Regions from separate parts of the Arthrobacter sp. Z5-13 genome, predicted to be linked through region 3. Evidence: predicted binding sites of a transcription regulator. Region 3 holds the regulator's gene; each other region holds the start of a gene.
The links. Region 3 encodes HrcA, which represses chaperone genes, less so after heat shock. Its sites were predicted from a motif close to TTNGCACTCGNNNNNNNCGAGTGCNAA; they were not measured.

Region 1 (4,888 bases), 800 kb from region 3:
CCTGCCGAAGTTCCAATGCGGTCAGCGGCTTGACCTGCGGGCGGGAAGCTTCGGCATCAAATAAAGGGACGTCACCATTCGATCGGGTTTCCGAGCGGTTCCGGACATCAGATTGGTTTCCCGTGGTCCGATCCGCGCCTTGACTGGCACTCCCTCCTGGAGCGCTCATCGCGGATCTGAACGCGGCCTGCACTTTAGCGCGCCGATCCCGCACCGCGAGCCGCCGGAGCAAAGCCACTGTCAGAATGGCGGTTGCCAAAGCAACAAACGGCAACCAAATCGGCCCAATGCTGAAAAGACGAAAGGCCCCCGACGTTGCCGCAGCGAGAAGGGACAGCAATCCGATCAGCGCAATTGCGCAGCGCCCATAGCGGATCCTGAATGGTTTAGGAGGCACCGCAGGCTGGCGTTCCGAGTCGCGGGGTGATGCTTCCCTGACGGATTCAGTACCGGGCACGCTGTCCATGGTTTTCTCCTGCTGGACGGCCATTTTCATGACCGTTCCGGCTTGGGGGTCTGTTGTTTCGACGTCGACGGGTTCCAATACTGCCTCACCAGCGGCCTGCAGCTGCTGCCGGCCGTTACGGAGCACATAGGGGGCAACCCAAACAATCCAGAGCGCGACAGCGATAACAAGGATCACTGAGCTGCTAAGAGGGAAGTCCACACTCAAAACGGTATGAGCAATACACGAAGGGGACTCGCATTGGCCACGGTGTGTCGCAGGTCGGTGTCAAAATCAGTGGTCTAATCGTGGCCTTCGGCATCGCGTTGTCTTCCAGGGACATCTGAACCTGAGTCTGAGCTGGTCCTAGTGTGGACCGTTTTGGAGCCACTGGTTGAGAATTCCTTCCGGAACTTCTTCAGATGTGAGAGCGAATGACCGGTGGTCCGCCCATTCGCCATTGATATGGAGGAAACGCGGCCGATAACCCTCATCCCGAAAACCGAGCTTCTCCACAACGCGAAGGCTGGGGCCGTTATCTGGCTTGATGTTGATTTCCATGCGATGAAGCCCCAGGGCACCAAAGCAGTGGTCAGTGGCCATAGCCACCGCAGTGGGGGCAACACCCCTGCCTGCATGCGACCTGTCCACCCAGTAGCCGAGGGTTGCCATCATGGCAGAGCCCCACACAATTGAGGACACAGTGAGCTGCCCGATAATTACCGGCTCACGGACATTCGGAGTCCACTGGGTAATCAAAAAAGGCAGCGCCGTTCCTTGAGCCGCTTGGATGTTGAGCGATCTGACCATTTGACGGTAACTGGGAAGTCCGCCGCCAGGCGTGGGGTTTGAAGCCTCCCAAGGCGCCAGCCAGTCCCGGTTGCGGGAACGGACCTCTGTCCATTCCTTGCGGTCCCGGTAGCGGATGGGCCGTAGTACGAGCTCGCCGCAGGTTAGCGTCACCGGCCAAATGGAACTGCCCATCGACAGCTATTTAGACAGGCTCGCCGTGAAGTCAGGCAACCAGTCCCTAAGCCCTGGGCCAAGGTCGTCGCTGTCGCAGGCCAGTTCCACGCAGGCTTTCAGATAACTCAGTTTGTCACCGGTATCGTAGCGCCGGCCCCGGAAAACAACACCATAGACTCCATAACCATCAGCGTCGCTAGCAGCCAGTTCCTGCAGGGCATCCGTCAGCTGAATCTCCCCACCACGGCCTGGTTCAGTGCCTTCCAGCACCTCGAACACTGCGGGGTGGAGGACGTAACGGCCAATCAAGGCCAGGTTTGAGGGGGCCTCATGCGGTTCGGGCTTTTCGACCAAGTGGTTGACCTTGACATAGTTCTCGCCATCAAGCTCCTCGATGTCGGCACAACCGTAGGAACTGATCTGTGAAGGTTCCACCTCAATGAGCGCCACAACTGAGCCACCTGTTTTGGCCTGCACCTCGATCATCGTGCTAAGCAGTTCATCCCGGGCGTCAATCAGGTCATCGCCCAGAAGCACGGCAAAGGGCTCATGCCCAACGTGTTGTTTGGCGCGGAGGACCGCATGGCCAAGCCCCTTGGGATCGCCTTGCCGCACATAGTGAATGTCGCCCAGGTTGCTTGCTGCCTGAATAGACTCCAGCTTGGTGGTATCCCCTTTGGCCTCCAGCATGGCCTCAAGGGCCGGGACCCGGTCGAAGTGATCCTCCAGTGCACGCTTGTTCCGGCCCGTAATCATCAGCACGTCACTGAGACCCACGCTGACCGCCTCTTCGACGACGTACTGGATGGCTGGCTTGTCCACGACGGGGAGCATTTCCTTCGGCATTGCCTTCGTTGCCGGGAGGAATCTGGTTCCGAGACCCGCGGCGGGGATGACAGCTTTGCGGACGGATGCGTTGGTGGTAGTCACTGGACTAATCTAACGGAGGAGCCAGCTATTGGGTAATCGTTCATGTGTTGAGATTGCCCTAAAAGACGCGGTGGCGGAGGCTGAAAGGGGCCTAATGTCAGTGAAAGAAATGTTGCGTTCCCGGCACCGGGCGGCACGTGCCGCCATGCCCGCGAATGCCCGGGACCAGGCAGGTAAGGACCTGGTGATCCACGGTCTGACCTGGGCAAACCAGCAGATTTCGGAGCAGTTGGCTTCGGGTCGATTGCGACCAACAGGATCAGCCACCTTTGCCGCTTACCTCGGAGTTGGAACGGAACCGCCCACCCTCCCCCTCATAAATGCACTCTACGCGGCCGGCAACCGGATTCTGCTGCCGGTCTGCATGCCGGAGCGCAAATTGAGCTGGGTCTACTGGACCCCCGAATCAGCCTTCACAAGAAGCGAATACGCCCCCATACAAGAGCCAGTGGGGGAACATCATGACATCAGTGTTGTCGGGTCATCAGCAGGAATTTTCCTGCCAGCAACCGCAGTGGACCGAACGGGCAACAGAATTGGGCAGGGAGGTGGCTATTACGACCGCCTACTGGCTGAACTCGGTGAAGGCGGGTGGAATGTTCCCGGAATCGCCATTGTCTATGACAACGAAGTGTTGGCAGAGGGTTCCATTCCGACTGAAGTTTTCGACCGGCCGGTCCGCTCAATCCTGACACCCTCGGCGATCATCCAGCTTTGATCGACGCCAACTGCCGGGATGATAGAATTGGCACTCAGGCCCTGCGACTGCTAATGACTGACATCCGGAAACGGAAATCTGTCGGGCAGCGCGGGACCTGATCGTATGCCCAAAAGGAGGAATTTCAGTGCCCACGTATGCATATGCCTGCAAGGACTGCAGCCACGCCTTCGACATCGTGCAGTCTTTCACTGACAGCACCCTCACGTCCTGCCCTGAGTGCCAGGGTACGTTGCGTAAAAAGTTCAACAGCGTCGGAGTTGTGTTCAAGGGCTCGGGCTTCTACCGGACGGATTCACGCGACTCCAAGGCAGGTGGCATCTCCGCCTCAGCCCCCAGCAATGCTGCAGGGGATAGCACTTCGGGTGCAGCTGCTTCGAGCACCGCTTCCTCCGGGGCCGCTTCTTCAACCACAGCTTCTTCCAGCACCGCCACTCCCGCGCCTGCCGCGGCCAGCTGACGCTTCCTCAGTAGTTTTTCAAGCGCACGGCGGTTTTAGCCGCACAGCGGTTTTCCACATAGGCACAGGCAACTCTGTTTCTGGCATACCGTCCTCTGTAGCTTGGCTGTATGCCGCCCAGAGGAACCGCACGTGCCAACGGTCCAAACTTCCGTAGTTCCCGCTTGCGAAGCGCCCGTATCGGGCATCCTTCGAGATCACCTCAACGCAGACTGCTGGGCTGGCTCAACAGGAACCGTCGGCTTGCCGTAGCGCTTTTGCTCAGCGCAGCAGCCGGCATCGGAGTCCACCAGCTCACCCCTGCCCCAGCACAAACGCTGGCCGTCATGGCAGCTGTCCAGGACCTTCCCGCAGGTAGGACGCTTGGCCCTGATGACGTTGCGGAGGTCCATCTTCCCATGGAGCTCCTGCCGGAAGGAACCTTCACGGACTCCAACGGGCTGAAGGGAAAACAGCTGGCGGCACCTTTGAGGAAGGGACAGTTGTTCGCCGATTCCCATCTGGTGGGGCCGGGCCTTCTCACTGGAGCGCCGCCCGGTTCTGCAGCCGTCCCGCTCCGCCTGGCGGATCCGTCATCCATCCAGCTTCTTGCACCGGGACAACTCATCAACGTTGTCCTGACCGCAGGCAACGGATTCGAACAACAGGGTACTTCGGAGGTTCTGGCCGAAGGGGTGCCAGTTTTGTGGACTTCTTCCCAAGGCGGCAAGACAGGTCAATGGTTGGAAAACGAAGACGCCGACGGCCTCATAGTCGTCACAGCCAATCCGGATCAGGCGGTTCGGCTTGCCGGAGCCTCAACGAAAGGGAAACTGTTCTTCGTTCTGGTGGGCTGACCGGACGGCCATTCCCGACATCTCCTGGAAGGCTCAGTCCCAGTGTGGCGGTTTCTGTTCCTTCAGCCATGAATCGTGATCGTACCCGGACGCGTTATCTCCCCATCGGCGCGGGTCATCTTCGGAGGCCTTGTTCGGGAGGACGTCGTTCGATGCCGTCCCGGTCAGCACCGGCTTGGATACACTCCGATCCTGGCTGGGAGAACTCTCCGTTTCGTTCTTATGAGTTCCATCCTCTTGACGGGCAGTAACGTTCGAGGAGTTCTGGCTGGCGCTTACGGGCACCGCTGGTTCGTCGTTCTGATTCATTTCCTGATGTTCCTCGTCCCCACTGTCTGTGGCAGCAGAGCTGGCTCCGCTTTCAACCGCCCGTTGATCAGTGGTCCCATGGTCAATCGTCCCATGGTCAATTGTTCCGTGCTGTGTTGTTCCATGCTCAGTTGTCCCATGTGCGGTTGTCCCCTCGCCTGTGGCTTCGGGGTCGAAGGACAACAACCCATCCACGTCTTCATCCAGGAACCCCACAGGTGTTG
Region 2 (4,888 bases), 830 kb from region 3:
GGCAGGCTTACGGCGTACAACACCGACTACGCGGCCATCGAACAGTTGCTGCAGCGAAACGAGGTCCCTAGCGACTACTCAGTGCTGCTCAAAGGGTCAGGAGGCATGGCGAAGGCCACGGCGGCTGCCCTCCGTGACGCCGGCTTCCGGGACGTGACCATCGTTGCCCGGAACGAGGCCTCGGGGCGCTCGCTGGCGGAGCTTTACGGCTTCAGCTGGCAGGCACAGGCGGATGGGGATAGCGACGGTCCGACGAGGGGGACCAATGGGGCAGGCAAGGCGGAAATGATCATCAACGTCACACCCGTTGGTATGGCAGGAGGTAAAGCCGGGGGAGCGGAGGCGAACGGTCTGTCATTCCCGCCTCGGGCGATTGATGCTGCAAAGGTGGTTTTCGATGTCGTCGCGTTACCGGCGGAAACGCCGTTGATTGCAGCAGGGAGAGCGGCCGGTAAGACGGTTATTACGGGGGCAGAGGTAGCCACCATCCAGGCGTTGGAGCAGTTTGTGCTCTACACCGGAATCAGGCCCACAGATGCCCAGGTTCGGGCAGCGGAGGAGTTCATGCGGGCGCAGTAAACCTGCGCGTCGAGCCGGGCTAAGGCACCTGGACTGGCTCCACAGAGATGGCCACCCGGTCCTCGCCGATCCTGGTGAGAACCAGGGTTGCCGACTTCTTGGAGGCGTTCCTTCCTGAGGACTTGCCACCGGGGAGCAACTGCTTGCGGAGTTCTTCAGGTGTTACGGAGGTGCCCCGCTTTTTGATGTCCAGCACGCCGATGCCGTTATCTTTTACCCACGATTTCAAAGCTTTGACGTTGTACGGCATGACTTCGAGAATCCTGTAGGCGCGGGCAAAAGGTGTATCCCTCAGATCCGCTGCGCAGATGTAGGCAATGTGCTCGTCCACCAGATGGCCATCGAGTTCAAGCGCGACGTCGGCTACTAGACCTGCGCGGATGACGGCACCGTCAGGTTCATAGAGGTAGCCTTCGACCGGCCCCACAGGGGCTACCGGACCGCCGTCGAAATCTTCCTCGCTGGTAATTTCCGCAGCCCCCTGGGCTCCCAGCAGCAGGGCGGCGCGGCGGACTCCAGGCCGGCGCACGGCGTTGAACCAGAGGGCCACTTCCGTGACGTCTCCGCCAACCGATACCCACTGGGCTTCACATCCGGCCGGTACAGAGTCATGCGGGATGCCGGGTCCCATCTTGACACCAACAGAGCGGCCCGATTTGGCAAGGGATTCAACGAAAGAGAGTGGAGGTGAGAAATCCTCCGGGTCCCAGATCCGCCGGGTTCCCGAAGTGGAGGTCGTGCGGCGCGCCGGATCCATCCACACGCCGTCGATGCCTTCAAGGGAGAGTGTGGTGGCGTCGGCATGGACCACGCTGGCGTTCGGGAACGGAATAAGGTTCATAGTGGCGCAGGCTGCAGTGGTTTCATCCTGCTCCACGGCAGTAACGCGAATGTCCAGCGATGCAAGGGCCATGGAGTCCGCACCAAGACCGCAGCCGAGGTCGGCCACATGTTCGATGCCCGCCTTGAGGTACCGTTCTGCGTGGCGCGCGGCAACCGGGAGGCGGGTGGACTGTTCCAACCCGGCCGGTGTGAAGATCATTTGACGGGCAAACTCACCGAATTTGCCCTCCGCCTTGGTGCGAAGGCGCGACTGGGTAAGGACGGCTGAGACGAGGGCAGGCGAGTGCCCGGCTTTTCTCAGCGCCGCATTCTGCTGGAAAGCCTCCGCTTCCCGGTAGGGACCCAGTGAAGCAAGCAGCTCCCACCCCTCGCTGGTCAGCAGTGGGGCAATAAGGTCCTGTGTTGCGTCAGCCATGCAATCAACCCTAGTGGAGGCCATGACTCGCCGGTGTCCCCGCTAGGGTTGAAGACATGGAAGAGCATGAAGAACAGCAGGCAGCTGCAAACAACCAAATTAACGCCGACGGCATCGTGAAGTACGCCCGGCCGGCCCTGATAGCGGCAGCTGCTGTCGCCGTCATCAGCCTTGCACTGCTGGTCATCATCTTCGCGCTCGATTCCTTCAACGCCACCGTGTACTCGGTGGGCGGCAAGAACATCAATGATCCCGGCGACGAAGCCAGGGATATCCGGGAGCTGTACTCAGCTGTCCGCGTCGGCGGCGTCGTTGTCCTCATCGCCTCGGCAGCAACAGCTATCGCCGCAGCCATTGTTTTGTTCCGCAGCCTTAACTCGCAGCAGAACAGGGAAGACAACGGTGAGAACCTTGGATTTGACGACCTGGCGGACTCCTAACCGTTGCCTGAACGTTTCCCAGTGTGTTCACCCGCGACGAAATTCTGGCACTCGCCTTGACCGAGTGCTAACGGTTACATAGAGTCTTCATTAGCACTCTCCCTAGGAGGGTGCTAACACATGAAGAACTGCCAGCCCGGCTGCTGCCGGCACCCGCGACGACGGTTTGCCAGCCAAAGGCACAGTTTTACTGTCCATGAATTTGCTGACGAAAAGGAGAGGTCCGAGTGTCGGTCTCTATTAAGCCTCTTGAGGATCGTATTGTTGTCCGCCCGCTCGAAGCCGAGCAGACCACGGCTTCCGGCCTGGTCATCCCGGACTCCGCACAGGAGAAGCCGCAGGAAGGCGAAGTTGTTGCAGTAGGCCCCGGCCGCTTTGACGACAACGGCAACCGCGTTCCCCTCGATGTCGCTGAAGGCGATGTCGTAATCTACTCGAAGTACGGCGGAACCGAAGTCAAGCACAGCGGCACCGAGTACCTCGTGCTGTCCGCCCGCGACGTTCTGGCGATCGTCGTTAAGTAACTCCTGGACCCCGCGCAGCTGGCTCGTCTGACTTGTCTGACGCTCAGCGGCGCGGGGTTTCTGTCTTTGAAAGGACACAACCATGGCAAAGCAGCTTGCGTTTAATGACGCTGCCCGCCGGTCGCTCGAAGCCGGCATCGATAAGCTCGCCAATACCGTCAAGGTGACGCTGGGCCCGCGCGGCCGCAACGTTGTTTTGGACAAGAAGTGGGGAGCTCCCACTATCACCAACGACGGCGTGACCATCGCCCGCGAAGTCGAATTGGATGACCCTTACGAAAACCTTGGTGCCCAGCTGGCCAAGGAAGTCGCTACCAAGACCAACGACGTCGCCGGTGACGGCACCACCACCGCAACCGTACTGGCACAGGCCCTGGTCAAGGAAGGCCTGCGCAACGTTGCTGCCGGCGCTGCCCCCGGCCAGATCAAGCGCGGCATCGAGGTCTCTGTCGAGGCCGTCGCCGCCCGTCTGCTCGAGAACGCCCGGCCGGTCGAGGGAACCCAGGTAGCCAACGTTGCAGCCATCTCGGCGCAGAGCGACGAGGTTGGCGAACTCCTGGCTGAAGCATTCGGCAAGGTTGGCAAGGATGGTGTGATCACCATTGAAGAGTCTTCCACCACCCAGACTGAACTGGTCCTCACCGAGGGCATGCAGTTCGACAAGGGCTACCTCTCCCCGTACTTCGTCACTGACGCAGAACGCCAGGAAGCTGTCCTCGAAGACGCACTGATCCTGATCAACCAGGGCAAGATCTCCTCAGTGCAGGAATTCCTGCCGCTGCTGGAGAAGGCACTGCAGAGCTCCAAGCCGCTCTTCATCATTGCTGAAGACGTCGACGGCGAGGCACTGTCCACCCTGATCGTCAACCGCATCCGCGGCACCCTGAACGTGGTTGCCGTCAAGGCTCCGGGCTTCGGCGACCGCCGCAAGGCAATGCTTCAGGACATCGCCACCCTTACCGGTGCGCAGGTAGTGTCCCCGGAGCTTGGCCTGAGCCTGGACACGGTTGGCCTCGAGGTTCTGGGTACGGCCCGCCGCATCACAGTGACCAAGGACAACACCACCATCGTCGACGGCGCCGGCACGGCTGAGGACGTCGCAGCACGGGTCTCCCAGCTGCGCGCCGAGCTGACCCGCACCGACTCCGACTGGGACAAGGAAAAGCTCCAGGAGCGCCTCGCCAAGCTGGCCGGTGGCATCGGAGTTATCAAGGTCGGCGCAGCCACCGAGGTGGAGCTGAAGGAAAAGAAGCACCGCATTGAGGATGCTGTCTCGTCCACGCGTGCCGCTCTTGAAGAAGGCATCGTTGCCGGTGGCGGTTCCGCCCTGATCCACGCCCTGAAGGCGTTGGATGAGGATCCGGCCGTCCAGGCACTCGATGGTGACGCAGCAGCTGCTGTTGGCATCGTGCGCCGTGCCCTCGTCCAGCCCCTGCGCTGGATCGCCCAGAACGCCGGCTTCGACGGCTACGTCGTGGTCGCCAAGGTGGCAGACGCAGAACTCCACCACGGGTTCAACGCCAAGTCCGGGCAGTACGAAGACCTCATCGCTGCCGGCGTTATCGACCCCGTCAAGGTGACTCGTGCGGCACTCCGTAACGCAGCGTCCATCGCAGCACTGGTCCTCACCACCGAGACCCTTGTTGTCGAAAAGCCTGCGGAAGAAGAAGAACACGCAGGCCACCAGCACTAGCTGAACCTGCAGTTCGCACAAAAAGCTCCGGCCGGAAAATCCTGGCCGGAGCTTTTTGCTTTCCCTTCACGAAACCGCCGGCCAATTCCCAGAAAAGCGTGAACTAATAGCCCCCGGGGACAAGCCGGCCCATGCTGTGGATTGGTACTAAAGATCACGAATCGGTAACATGGATGTTTTGATTAGGCGCTCCGAAGGGTTTTTCTTTGTCTGTTGCGAGAACCGCGATGCCGCCACGCCGTCATAGCGGTGTCCCGAATTCGCGTCGAAAATCTACCTTCCGCCCGGAAATTCAGGGCCTGCGGTCCCTTGCAGTGCTCATGGTGGTCAGTTATCACGTATGGTTCGGACGGGTTTCAGGCGGAGTGGATGTCTTCCTTCTGATCTCCGCCTT
Region 3 (4,888 bases):
TGGCGGTACTCCCTGGAGACAGCCCTGTCCTACGGCCCCGACCACATCAGCGCCTATGCCCTGATCGTGGAGGACGGCACCAAACTCGCCGCGCAGATCCGCCGTGGCGAAGTCCCTGGAATCGACGACGACGACCACGCCGACAAGTACGAACTCGCCGAAGAACTGATCTCCGCTGCCGGCCTGCATTGGTATGAGGTAAGCAATTGGTCCCGCACCCCGGAGCAGGCCTGCCGCCATAATCTGGCGTACTGGCGTGGCGATGACTGGTGGGGGATCGGACCCGGCGCCCACTCACACTTCGGCGGAGTGCGTTGGTGGAACGTGAAGCACCCCACGGCCTATGCCGCCCGGCTCTCATCAGGCGCGTCGCCGGCGGCCGGACGCGAAACGCTCGACGCCGGCACCCGGAGCATGGAACGAATCATGCTGGAGGCCAGGCTTTCCTCAGGGCTGGACATTGCCACGCTGGATGCTTCCGGTCGTCACGCTGTTGCCGGTCTCATTGCCGACAAACTAGTGGACGCGGCAGCCGCCTTCCAAGGACGGCTCATTCTGACACTTAAGGGCAGGCTGCTTGCCGACGCCGTGGTTCGACGGGTCCTGCCGGACTAGCGGGTCCTGCCGGACTAGTCTGGCGGATACCGCTCGGCCGATGCCGCTCGGCTGACGCTACTTGATCCACCGCAGATTGAACGGGTAGCGGTGCGGCTGACCCCGGTTGACATGGATCCCGGCAGCGACTGCAAAGCAGGTCAGGGCTATCCAGATTCCGGTGGCAAGCACGGCGAAAAGGTTACCGACCACGGGAAGCATTACCAGCACGTTCGCGATGACTGCGGCGATGGTGGGAGGAAGCGTGAAGTTCAGGGCTTCTTTGGATTCCTGGGCCGTGAAGGGCCCCCGCTCCTTGAAGATCAGGTAGATCAGCAGTGAAGGTACGCATCCGAGAATGCCGCCGAAATGCGCCAGCGTGGCCCACTGACGGTCCTCGCTGGCGGTCAACGGCAGTGCGTTGGCTGGAACACCATGGTACTGGGACTGACCTTGGCCGCCATGGTCGTCCCTGTGTTCACGTGCGTCTTCTGCCACGGTTACGTCCTTTGGATTGCAGTGGTGCGTTGGTGCCTGGAATAGCAGGGGAGGCTTGCAGGAAGCCGCCGTCGTTCCAAGAATACTGGTTTCCGGCCGGCTTCGCGGGGTAGACCCCGAGCCGGGTGCTACGGAGCTGTCAGGAAATCGATGACCTCTTCCACACGGCCCAGGAGGGATGCTTCAAGATCTGCATAAGTTCGTACTGCTCCGAGGAGTTTTTGCCACCCGAGTCCGATGTCTTCCTTGGTGGAATGCGGCCAGCCGAAGGCGGCCAGAATACCTGTCTTCCAGTCCATGCCCCGGGGGATGGCAGGCCACTGCTCTATTCCAAGGACGCTGGGCCGGATTGCCTGCCAGACGTCAACGTAGGGGTGTCCGACGATGAGCACGTTTCCTGCCGCCCCGGGCGATGACATGACCGACTGTGCAATCCGGGACTCCTTGGAACCGGCTACAAGGTGGTCAACCAGCACGCCGAGACGCCGGTTGGGTCCGGGCTGGAACGCCGCCACCGCGCCCGCCAGGTCGTCGATGCCGTGGAGAGGCTCGACGACGATCCCTTCGATCCTGAGGTCATCACCCCATACCTTCTCCACCAGTTCGGCGTCGTGCTTTCCTTCCACCCAGATGCGGCTCGCTTTCGCGACCTGCGCACGCTGGCCCTCTACTCGGACCGAGCCGGACGCCGTCCGCTGGGGAGCGGCCGAAGCAGCATTTTTGCGAGGGACCGGCGGAAGCAGGCGGATGGGTTGACCGTCCAGAAGGAAGCCGAAGCCCAGGCGGAAAGACCGTGACTTTCCCCGCCGGTCCTCGAGGGCCACAACGTGCATCCCACCGGACTTCTCAACCCTCGTTACGGCTCCTACCCACCCGGACTGGACGTCTTCAAGGACCATTCCACGTTCCACCGGAACGCCAGGAAGTTCGCGTTTGGCGGGGGCCGTGATGTCCTGCGGTCCCCAGTCCTGGTAAGTCATCGCCACTCTGCATTTCAGTTGGAATCCGCTCGTGGCCTCGGAAATCTGCACGCGCCGGTTCACTGCCGGAGTTTCGCCCGGAGCGGTACCAATGCTAACAACGCGGTGAGTCATATTAGACTGGTTAGCACTGAGGCATGTCGAGTGCTAACCGCCGAACTTCGTCATGAGGTCAGCGCGGATGCTGAAGGGTCTGGCGTTAACCGCTGACCCTCGGCGGACAGCACAGACATTTTGGCGGGACAGCAGATCGGAGGTGGACAGTGAGCGAACCACGCAAACTCGAAGTGTTGCGTGCCATCGTGGAGGACTATGTCCATTCACGCGAACCAGTGGGCTCCAAGGCCCTCGTGGAACGGCACCATCTGGGAGTGTCCAGTGCGACAATCCGTAACGACATGGCTGCCCTGGAAGATGAAGGCCTCATCACCGCTCCCCACACAAGCGCAGGCCGCATACCCACGGACAAGGGATATCGGTTGTTTGTCGACCAGATTTCTGCCGTCAAGCCTCTCTCGCAGGCAGAGCGCCGGGCCATCCAGTCCCTGTTGGAGGGGTCCGACGACCTCGACGACGTCCTTGACCGCACGGTGCGTCTGCTGTCGCAGCTGACAAACCAGGTTGCCGTGGTGCAGTACCCGCACCTGAGCCGGGCGCTGGTGCGCCACATAGAATTTGTGCTATTGGCGCCGCGGCAGGTCCTGATAGTGCTCATTGCTGATACCGGAAAAGTGGACCAAAGGGTTATCGATGTAGGGCACGACCTGGGCGATGACGCCCTGGCTGCCCTGCGGACACGTTTCCTCATGGGCCTGTCCGGAACGCCCCTCAGCCAACTGCCCCACGTTCTCCCCAGCGTGGTTGCCTCCTGCGAACCGTCCCGCCGCAACGTGGCCCAGGCCTTGGCCCATGGACTCGAAGCACTCGCCCACAGCAGCCGCGAAGAACGCATGGTCATGGCCGGAACAGCTAACCTGGCCAGGTCCAACGTGGACTTTCCCCTGACTATCGGTCCTGTTCTTGAAGCTCTCGAGGAACAGGTGGTGATGTTGCGGCTGCTCAGCGAGATGGCGCAGGATCCGCGCGGGGTCACCGTGAGTATCGGCCGTGAGAACCCGTACGACGGCCTGGCCGAGGCCTCCGTGGTAGCCACCGGTTATGGGCCGGATTCCAGTTCCAAGATCGGGGTTCTCGGCCCCACCCGGATGGACTACCCCACCAGCATGGCCGCCGTCAGGGCCGTCGCGCGATACCTTTCCAGGATCCTCGGCCCCGGAGGCTGATCGTCCCACCCGATTCTGCGCCCGCACGTAAGGCGCCGCGCTCCTAGACAGCGCGTTCGTATCACAGGCAGTACAACCAGGAAGAGACACAAACTTTGAGCAGCCACTACGACGTCCTTGGAGTCTCACCGGAGGCCACCGGCGAGGAAATCAAGAAGGCATACCGCAAGCTTGCGCGCACCCTGCACCCGGATGTGAACCCTGGTCCTGATGCCTCCGACAAGTTCAAGGCTGTGACCCACGCCTACGAGGTGCTCTCGGATCCGCAAAAACGCCGAGTGTATGACACCACAGGCAACGAGAACGGTACGGATAACGGCTTCGGTGGCGGTTATGCCGGCCAGGGCTTCGCGTTCCAGGACATTTTCGACACCTTCTTCGGCGCCGGCGGCTCCGCCGGGCCTGCCTCGCGCGTGCGCCGGGGGCAGGACGCCCTCATCAGTGTCCGCATCGACCTGCGCGATGCAGTGTTCGGCGTCAACAAAAAGCTTGAGGTGGACACCGCGGTAACCTGCCCGAGTTGCGAGGGTTCCTGCTGCCGGCCCGGCACCCACCCGGTCCGCTGCGACATCTGCGGCGGAAGCGGGCAAGTACAGCGCGCCGTACGCTCAATCCTGGGACAGGTCATGACCGCTGCTCCCTGCGGCTCCTGCGAAGGATTCGGAACGATCATCAAGGACCCCTGCAACGAGTGCAACGGCCAGGGCAGGATCCGCAGCCGTCGTTCCATGACGGTCAAGGTTCCGGCGGGCGTAGCCACCGGAACAAGGATTCAGTTGTCGGGCCAGGGCGAAGCAGGTCCTGCCGGCGGCCCTTCCGGCGATTTGTATGTAGAAATCAGGGTCAACCCTGACTCCACCTACCTGCGCGAAGGCGACGACCTTCACGCCACCCTCAATATCCCCATGACTGCTGCTGCTCTTGGTACGGAAATCACGCTTGAGACTTTCGACGGCGAGCAGGAGATCGACGTCAAGGCAGGCACTCAGTCCGGCGAGATCATCACGCTTCGCGGCCTGGGAGTGACCCATCTGCGGGGATACGGACGCGGCGACCTCAAGGTGCACTTGCAGGTTGAGACTCCCACCCGGCTGGATCCCGCACAGGAGGAGCTGCTCAGGAAACTCGCCAAGCTGCGGGGAGAACAGTTCACTGAAGGCAAACTTGCCGCCAGCGGCGGTGTCTTTGCCAAGCTGCGGGACAGGCTCGGTAACCTGTAGCGGTGAGCAACCCGGTCTTTTTTACCCAGGCAGGAAGCCTCGACGGACAGCAACCCGGGTCCCGGTTTGTCCTCGAGGGTCCCGAGGCCCGGCATGCTGTTACGGTCAAACGGCTCTCGGTGGGGGAGCCAGTGGATATTGCGGATGGATCCGGAAAACGAATGACCGGAATCGTCACCTCTGCTGCTCCGGCTGCGCTGACTGTCGAGTGCAGGACCCTGGAGGCTGAGGACCTGCCTGGTGTCAGGCTGGTCCTTGTCCAGGCCCTGGCAAAAGGTGACCGCGACGAGCTTGCTGCGGAAACCGCCACCGA

Region 1: a site for HrcA is predicted at 3,087-3,113, ahead of M1E02_RS06375 (FmdB family zinc ribbon protein). Genes of this name have one in related genera too.
Region 2: a site for HrcA is predicted at 2,322-2,348, ahead of groES (co-chaperone GroES). Genes of this name have one in related genera too.

What each region holds. Positions count from the first base shown of each region.
Region 1 covers NZ_CP096460.1:1,340,294-1,345,181, reverse strand. The annotation lists gene M1E02_RS06395 (hypothetical protein) at 1-667, opposite strand, end outside; gene M1E02_RS06390 (GNAT family N-acetyltransferase) at 812-1,429, opposite strand; gene galU (UTP--glucose-1-phosphate uridylyltransferase GalU) at 1,436-2,341, opposite strand; gene M1E02_RS06380 (5-formyltetrahydrofolate cyclo-ligase) at 2,436-3,059, shown strand; gene M1E02_RS06375 (FmdB family zinc ribbon protein) at 3,187-3,519, shown strand; gene cpaB (Flp pilus assembly protein CpaB) at 3,630-4,355, shown strand; gene M1E02_RS06365 (AAA family ATPase) at 4,389-4,888, opposite strand, start outside.
Region 2 covers NZ_CP096460.1:1,312,606-1,317,493, forward strand. The annotation lists gene M1E02_RS06270 (shikimate 5-dehydrogenase) at 1-579, shown strand, start outside; gene M1E02_RS06275 (THUMP-like domain-containing protein) at 599-1,837, opposite strand; gene M1E02_RS06280 (hypothetical protein) at 1,894-2,277, shown strand; gene groES (co-chaperone GroES) at 2,505-2,801, shown strand; gene groL (chaperonin GroEL) at 2,884-4,494, shown strand; gene M1E02_RS06295 (acyltransferase family protein) at 4,701-4,888, shown strand, end outside.
Region 3 covers NZ_CP096460.1:2,144,065-2,148,952, forward strand. The annotation lists gene hemW (radical SAM family heme chaperone HemW) at 1-615, shown strand, start outside; gene M1E02_RS10255 (DUF4870 domain-containing protein) at 673-1,092, opposite strand; gene M1E02_RS10260 (DUF3097 domain-containing protein) at 1,221-2,072, opposite strand; gene hrcA (heat-inducible transcriptional repressor HrcA) at 2,336-3,355, shown strand; gene dnaJ (molecular chaperone DnaJ) at 3,451-4,575, shown strand; gene M1E02_RS10275 (16S rRNA (uracil(1498)-N(3))-methyltransferase) at 4,578-4,888, shown strand, end outside.